Linked DNA regions of Desulfobacula toluolica Tol2. The protein of the gene in region 1 binds, or shares a complex with, the protein of each later gene. Links are inferred from orthologs where the notes say so. Each region holds a gene or a part of one and is shown on either strand. Other genes may lie near its edges.

Region 1 (4,228 bases):
GCGTTGTAATGAACAATAAGGATTACTGCTTACGGGACTGCAACCAGTTTCCCTGCGAAAATTATCTGCAAAATCCCTATCCCTTTTCCGGGGCATACCTGCAGATGCAAAAAAGAAGACGAGAACACCCTCTGCTATCAACAGACCCTTTGGGAAATCAGGTGCAAATACCTGAAGAATATTGGGATGAGGTTCTAAAAAGGGATCTTAACCTTGTCTGCTCCTATTCTCTGGCACAAACCGATTGCCAAGGGAATCTTGTTTTTCAGTTTTTGAATGAAAAAATAGTTCTGGACCTAAAAAACAAAGAGATTAAAAAAAGGACGGAACAAGAAGATATACCCATTGACTGTGAATTGCTCGGGCTGATTTCGCTCACATACTTTAAAACAGTTGACAGACTTTATCCTCTTGGAAAAACCATGATTTCATCCAAGGATATGAAACAGGGCCTCTATTTTACGGGGAAAAACAGGTTAAAAAAAGAGCCTGTCCTGAGAAAATTCAAAGATGATCATGAAGAGTTTATCCAAAGCGCTGCAAAATTAGGCGGCAAACCCATGGATATGGCTGATGCCGCCTGTGTGCTTTACCCCTTTCCCAGGGTTCCTGTATATTATCTGTTATGGAATTCCAGTGATCAGTATGAATCCTGCATTTCAATACTGTTTGACAGATCCATTGAAGCTGTTTTTCCCCCGCCGATCATCTGGGGGCTTGTCAACCTTGTGAATTCATATCTATTAACTTGTTAACGCTTTTGCGACTTAAGCTTCATCCTGTTTAAGCCGCACCGTATTTTTCAAGATAAGCATCAATTTTTGCAAGCATGCCGTCATCAAGAACAACCCGGCCATTTATTTTTTTATTGTGCAGGTATGCTTTTATATCTGCAATGGTGACAATGGAATATATGGGAATACCGAGGATTTCTTCAACTTCCTTTAATGCGTTTTTATCGGTTTTACCTTTTTCCTGGCGGTTGACACTGATAACAATACCGCTGACTTTTGGCGCATTACAGGATTTAAGGATTTCAAGAGATTCCCTGATGGCCTTACCCGATGTGATCACATCATCCACTAAAATCAGCCGGGTGTCTGCCGTCAGGGGCATGCCCACCACAAGGCTTTTGTCCGCATAGGTTTTGGCTTCTTTTCGATTAAACACATACCCTTTGTCCATGCCCATGTCACAAAGTGCCTGGGCTGCTGAAATGCACAAAGGAATCCCTTTGTAAGCCGGCCCGTAAACGCCGTCAAAACTGTCTGAGAAATGTTCCATTACGGCTTTGGCATAAAAAGCACCCAGCTTTTTAATTTTCATGCCCGTGTCAAACATGCCGGTATTGATAAAATAAGGGGCCAGCCTGCCGCTCTTTAATTCAAATTCGCCAAATTTCAAGGCATCGCAGTCGACTAAAAATTCAATAAATTCTTCTTTGTATGTCATTCAAATATCCTTTTAACATCATTTTTTATAAAAAAGTCCTGGCAAATCCAATCGTGACTTTAATTATTTGTTGTGGGCAAACCCGGATGAAAGAGCAAGCCTGCCCATGGCAGTTATTTGCATCGCCAGGAAAAATATTGGGAAAGCTCAACATCCTTACCGGATTTTAACAGGGCTTTGGTGTTAAAGTCATTCATTTCACGCAATTCGCCGGAACCAAATACCGGCCCGTCTTTGCACACAAGCTGTTTTCCGCAGACACAGGCACCGCACACCCCGAACCCGCATCTCATGTACCGTTCCAAAGAGACCTGACAGGGGATGTGGTGAGTTTCGCAGAGATTAAAAATATGGTACATCATGATTTCAGGCCCGCAGGTATAGACCATGTCAAATTGCCTGCCGGATGCTATTTCTTTTTCAAGAAGATCCGTAACAAGGCCTTTTTGACCAAAACTGCCGTCATCCGTGCAAAATTGCCGCTGGGTATCAAACCTGTCCGGGTAAAGGATATACTCTTTTGATCTTGCGCCATGGATAACGGTTGTATTTTTATTCAGCATTTCCACCAGCGGGGCCAACGGTGCCATACCGCAGCCGCCGGCCACAACGGCCACGGTGTGATCAGGTTGAATATCAAACCCGTTTCCAAAAGGCCCCCTTATGCCTACAAGGTCTCCTTTGTTCAAAGAAACGGCTTTTTGGGAAAAAATTCCCTTGGCCTCAATGGTAATGGCAAACCTGTCTTTTGAATGAAAACAAATGGTATAGGGTTTTTCATCAACACCCGGAATCCAGACCATGATAAACTGGCCGGGTTTAAATGGCATGGCATAATTAAAAAAAAGTGTGGCAAAGGCCGGGCCTTCAATGCGTTTTTCATCCACCCTGAGCATGATATGTTTCTGATCGGTAATCGTGTTCATCATCATTTTTCCTTATGGGCTGCCCCTTTTATGTCCTCTATGCTTAAGTTCCGGTTTGAAAGCCAGGCGTTCATTTCATCCGTGACCTTTTGAAACACGTCAATTCCCCTGTACCGGACAGCGCTTCCGATTCCCACAAGGCTTGCTCCTGCCATAATGATCTCAATTGCATCTTCTCCCGTGGTGATGCCGCCAAGCCCGATGATGGGAATGTTCACAGCCTTGTAGATATCAAATACACACCTGACGGCAATGGGCTTTATCATGGGCCCGGACAGCCCGCCCTTCTTAAAGGCAAGCACCGGCATTGCCGATTCAATATCAATAACCATTCCCGGACCCACGGTGTTGATGGCGCAGATCGCATCCGCCCCTGCATTTTCACAGGCTTTGGCAATGTCCCCGATATCCTGGGCCTGGGGGGTCAATTTCACAATAAGGGGAACATTAATAACCTTTTTGACGGCAGACACCACTTCCTGGGAAGATTGACGGTTAATGCCGAATATCATGCCGTGCTTTTCAGAATTGGGGCAGGATATATTGATTTCGATAAAATCCGGTTTTTTTGCGGACACAAATTCCGCCACCATCTGATATTCTTTGACAGAACCACCATAAACACTTGCAATCACTGGAAAATCACGCTTGTCAAGATCCTGCCATTCATTTTCCATATTCAAATATCCAGGAGACGGCAGTCCCACAGCATTTATCATACCCTGGCCCAGATCAATCACCGTTGGATTTTTATGCCCGTCCCTGGGCGCAGGACCGATGGATTTCATGGTCACAAGACCGCAGCCGTTTTCATGGACTCTTTCAAGGATCTCCTTGCTGTTCCCAAGAACCCCTGAAGCCAGAACCATATGATTTTTTAATGTTTTTCCAAGAAACTGGATTGTCATTTATACACATCCGTTTTTAAAAATTAATTTTTGTTGAGCCTTATTAGCATACTATGACAATCTGAAACAATGAAGATTTAAAAAATTTCATGCTCCTGTGTGTCAGGGTATCACCTCAACTCCAAGCTTGTTCCAAAACTCACTTTAATTTATCATATACCTCTTGGCGATTTTTTCAAATGACGCCACCTGGTCAGACTCCCACGTCAAATCCTTTACCAGCTCTTTTGCCATGATTGACGCAACAATAGGGGCAACCCTGATGCTGATCTTTGCATCCAGAATAAGCGCCCGGAGCCGTCGTGCCAACACATCGGTTACGGTTCGCGCCATTTCATTGCGAACCGCCCAGACAATTTCAACCCGCCTGTAGGGCAATTGCGGATGAAGCAAAAAATCCAATTCAGGATCTTTTTTGATCAGTTGCCGCATCGCATCTGCATCTGTCCCGTATATTGAAAAAGCCTGATCATGAATTGCTTGCCCGGGCCGTCCGTGAAGCTCAAGTGTATCTGTGCAGGACTTTTTGAGGTCTAATCCCCCAACCCTGGCGGCCATGGTAACCGCATCTTCACCCATTTTCCGGTATGTGGTCCATTTTCCGCCGGCAACGGTAACCAGCCCTGAAGCTGATACCAGAACCCTGTGATCCCGTGAAAGAGAAGCGGTCACATTATGTCCCCGGGAGTTGATAAGCGGACGGATACCGGCAAAAACACTTTTGACGTCAGCGCGGGAGGGATGCCCGGTGAGATATCTTCCCGCGTGGGAAAGCAAAAATTCCACCTCCTCCGGAAAAGGCTGAGGTTCGACTTGAGGACCGGCAACCGGTGTGTCCGTTGTCCCTATAATTACCCGGTCATGCCAGGGTACGGCAAACAGCAACCGGCCATCGTCGGTATGAGGAACCATGATTGCCGAGCTTCCCGGAAGAAATCCCTT
Region 2 (3,667 bases), 3.0 Mb from region 1 along the record:
ATATATCATGGAAATGATCAGCATACATAAAACCAACCTGGCAGAAGCCATGGCCAAAGCCCAGAAGACCTATACCCTTGCAGGCCCGGTAGCAACCCTGCACGGCTATACTTTCAGAGAGCTTGAAAAAGGCGAACCCCCGGATTTTAACTATACCCATACCTATTTATCCCCAAAGGCAGTTGTTTTTCCCCAATCCGAACTTTTGTTCCATTTCAAAGGAACAAGCATGGGGAATATACCTGCCGGTCTGTCCCAGCCGCCCATAAATTCCCCTTCCAGGGCGGCTGTGGGCATCCGGCCCTATGACGCCAAAGCTATCAGGATGCTGGCGTACAATTTTGACACCACTGAATTTCAAGACCCCTATTTTATGAACCATTATAAAAACCTGACCCTTGTGGGGCTGGCTGAAAAAAATCCAGACCCTGCCAATTTCAGCACCAGCTGTGGAACAGGCCCTTTTGATGAAACGTATCTGGATATTTTGCTGGTGGATACAGGAGATGAGTTTACAGGAAAAATCCTTACCCCAAAAGGCAAAGCCTTTGCCGATACCGCCGGTTTCACACCGGCAGATCCGGGCATGGCTGAAACAATCAATGCATTAAAACACGAGGCTGAGGCAAAGATTGCATCCAATCCGGCCTTTTTACCCCAAAAAGTCATGGAAAATTTAAAAACCATTGCAAACTTAGAAACCCTGGACCTGTACAATGCACCGATATGGGAAGATCTGGCCTTTGGTTGCATCAACTGCAGCACCTGCACCTTTGTCTGCCCGACCTGCTGGTGCTTTGACATTCAAGATGAGACAGACGGTCAAGAAGGTGTCCGCATCAAACTGTGGGATTCGTGCATGTCCGATCTTTATTCAACCCATGCTTCAGGCCACAATCCAAGGGAAAAGGGGTGGCAGCGCTTTAGAAACCGATTCATGCACAAACTCAAATATTTTCCCGACAAATACGGCCATGGAGTTATGTGCGTGGGATGTGGCAGGTGTATCAGTTCCTGCCCTGCCGGTATTGACATCAGAACCATAAGTCAAACCCTGAACCAGCTGGAGGCGGTCAAGTGAAAAATCCATACAAACCTTTTCCGGTAAAAATAGAAGACATTAAAACAGAAACCCATGACAGGTCCCTGAAAACTTTTACTTTTATCTTTGATCACAAAGAAGATGAAAACGCCTTTTCCTATACACCCGGTCAGTTTGCCATGCTGTCCATCCCCTGTGTGGGAGAAATCCCCATCGGCATTGCCTCGGCTCCCTGCGAACAAGGTGCAGTAAAATTCACCGTGTTTAAGACCGGAAAGGTAACCTCTTTTTTGCACAACATGAAAAAAGGGGATGAGATGGGCATTCGTGGTCCCTTTGGCAATGGGTTTCCCTTAAAAGAGATGAAAGACAAAAACCTGCTTATCATCGGCGGAGGCTTTGCTTTCACCACGCTGAGATCCTTGATAAAAACCCTGCTTCAACCCGGTGTACGCAAAGATTTCAATCAGATTGACGTGGTCTATGGAGCAAGAAATCCTGGCATGCTGCTTTACAGGGAGGAGCTTGCGGACTGGAACAAAAGAGATGATATTCACATGCATATCACAGTGGACACAACAGATGATGAAAACTGGCCGTACCATACCGGTTTTGTCCCGACGGTTGTGCAAGAATGTGTTCCGAGAAATGACAATAACACCATGGCCATAGTCTGCGGCCCGCCGGTCATGATCAAATTCACCCGACCGGTTCTCACAGACCTTGATTACAGTGATGAGGAGATTCTCATGAGTCTTGAAAACAGGATGAAATGCGGAATCGGCATGTGCGGCAGGTGCAACATCGGCAAAGAACTGGTGTGCAAGGACGGCCCTGTTTTCACACTTGAAGAACTCAACCGGACACCCGGAGAATTTTAATCCAATTGAACAGACAAACAAACAAAATTAAAGGTCTGTTTGCCCTTTTAACAAATCAAAGGAGATACTCGATATGATCACAGTCAGCAAATCAGCACAAGAACAGGTAAGTGCATATTTCAAAAACAACCAACAAGATCCCCAGCCGATAAGAATTTTTGTTACAAGCACCTGCAGCGGCCAATCGCTTTCCATGGCCCTGGATAAGGTAACCCCGGAAGATTCGGTTTTCACACATGAAGGGGTGGATTACATAATGGAAACATCGCTTCTGGAACAGGCCAAACCGGTTGAAGTAGAGTATACGGGAACAGGCTTTAACATTACTTCAAAACTTGAATTAGCCGGTGGCTGCGGATCTTGCGGCAGCAGCGGCTCCTGCTGCGAATAAACCGTAAAAGGGGAAAAAATCATGATCGCAAATATACGGGTACATTCAAAAGTGGAAAAAGCCATACAACAGATGGCAAATCAGGACAATGCCCCGAAAATAGCCGCCTTAAGAGCCCAAAAAATTATCGATACCCTGATCAAAGGCTGCCGTATCTCCCATGTTGGAAAATTTTCCAGGAAAAAGGATCTGCGGATAAAAAACGTGTTCAAATTCAACCTTGGAAAAGGGTATCGGCTGGTAAGCATCAAAGAGCAGGATATCTTGTATATTCTGTTTATCGGTGACCATGACCAGTGCGATCGGTGGCTTGACACATACAGAAAAAAAAGGCCCCATAAAATACCTATTCCCTTAAACATATATGGTGTTTCAAGTCTGAATAAAAACAACCCCAAAAAACTTGATTACCAGGATATAAAACATGATGACGCAAAATATTTACCTGAAATCACACAAGAAGATCTTCGAAAAGTATTCTGCGGCATTGTAAGTAATTCCTGATTCTGAATACGATAAAAAAATCAAATCCAGGCATTGGCAACACAATGCCTGGTATCGTACCCCAATCAATTTAAAAAATGGTGAACTATGGAAAACATATCAGTTAAAAAAAATTTTGGCGACGTAATGGTCGTTGGCGGAGGAATCAGCGGGATTCAGGCATCTCTTGATCTTGCCACTTCAGGATATAAAGTGTATCTGGTTGAAAAGTCACCCACCATCGGCGGCAAGATGGCCCAGTTAGACAAAACCTTTCCCACCAATGACTGCTCCATGTGCATTGAATCTCCCAAGTTCCTTGAATGCAAACGCCATCCCAACATAGAAATCATGACCTTGACTGAAATTAAAAATGTTGAGGGAAATGCAGGAGATTTTAAGATAACACTGATCAAAAAACCCAGATACGTTGATGAGGAAAAATGCACTGGTTGCACAAGTTGTACGGAATATTGTCCAATTGAAGTTTCAGACCCTTTTAATCAGAACATATCGAAAAACAAAGCTGTTCATATGTTCTTTGCACAGGCAATTCCCCTTACTCCTTATATAGATGAAAAATGTGTTTACCTTGACGGTGAACGGTGTACCATCTGCCTTGGAATCTGTAAAAATGACGCCCTGGATTTTAACCAGGCACCTGAGACCATAGAAGTCCATACAGGAGCCATCGTTCTGGCCTTGGGCATTGAGCCTTTTGACCCCATGCTCAAAAACGATTACGGATATGGAATAATGCAGAATGTAGTAACCAGCCTTGACTATGAGCGGCTGTTATGCGCCACAGGGCCTTATGAAGGAGAAATCCTGCGCGCTTCCGACAAAAAACATCCCCACAAAATTGCCTGG

Evidence for each region. The genes of interacting proteins can lie anywhere in the genome.
Region 2: the proteins of TOL2_RS01635 (region 1) and TOL2_RS15420 are in contact, whole or in part, in a crystal structure (PDB 5UE9), measured with the Lactococcus lactis proteins. The link is inferred for Desulfobacula toluolica Tol2 from one-to-one orthologs. Residues at the interface, in WP_025017116.1 of Lactococcus lactis: Gly25, Phe27, Phe29, Glu32, Tyr33, Lys35, Tyr36, Lys48, Phe56, Thr60, Pro61, Arg62, Val63, Ala64, Glu65, Thr66, Ala67, Ser68, Gly69, Met70, Ile74, Gln77, Pro223, Glu251, Phe274, Ala275, Pro277, Phe278; in WP_023189152.1 of Lactococcus lactis: Leu4, Gln5, Ala47, Ser48, Met49, Leu50, Leu51, Arg52, Arg53, Met95, Leu98, Arg223, Met224, Ala225, Cys226, Ile228, Gly229, Ala230, Cys231, Tyr232, Ala233, Val235, Glu236, His237, Asn243, His244, Ala245, Lys247, Glu250.

What each region holds. Positions count from the first base shown.
Region 1 is NC_018645.1:354,427-358,654, forward strand. The notes cover bases 1,334-4,228. They hold TOL2_RS01635 (dihydroorotate dehydrogenase), read right to left. Parts: upstream 3,287-4,228; coding sequence 2,381-3,286; downstream 1,334-2,380. Other genes in these bases: pyrE (orotate phosphoribosyltransferase), read right to left, coding at 1,334-1,452; TOL2_RS01630 (dihydroorotate dehydrogenase electron transfer subunit), read right to left, coding at 1,566-2,384; TOL2_RS01640 (glycerol-3-phosphate dehydrogenase/oxidase), read right to left, coding at 3,431-4,228. Outside these bases: TOL2_RS01620 (DUF3786 domain-containing protein), read left to right, coding at 1-755; more of pyrE, read right to left, coding at 784-1,333.
Region 2 is NC_018645.1:3,389,534-3,393,200, forward strand. Bases 1-3,000 are described here. They hold TOL2_RS15420 (FAD/NAD(P)-binding protein), read left to right. Parts: upstream 1-1,077; coding sequence 1,078-1,923; downstream 1,924-3,000. Other genes in these bases: TOL2_RS15415 (4Fe-4S dicluster domain-containing protein), read left to right, coding at 8-1,081; TOL2_RS15425 (IscA/HesB family protein), read left to right, coding at 1,997-2,314; TOL2_RS15430 (hypothetical protein), read left to right, coding at 2,336-2,818; TOL2_RS15435 (FAD-dependent oxidoreductase), read left to right, coding at 2,906-3,000. Outside these bases: more of TOL2_RS15435, read left to right, coding at 3,001-3,667.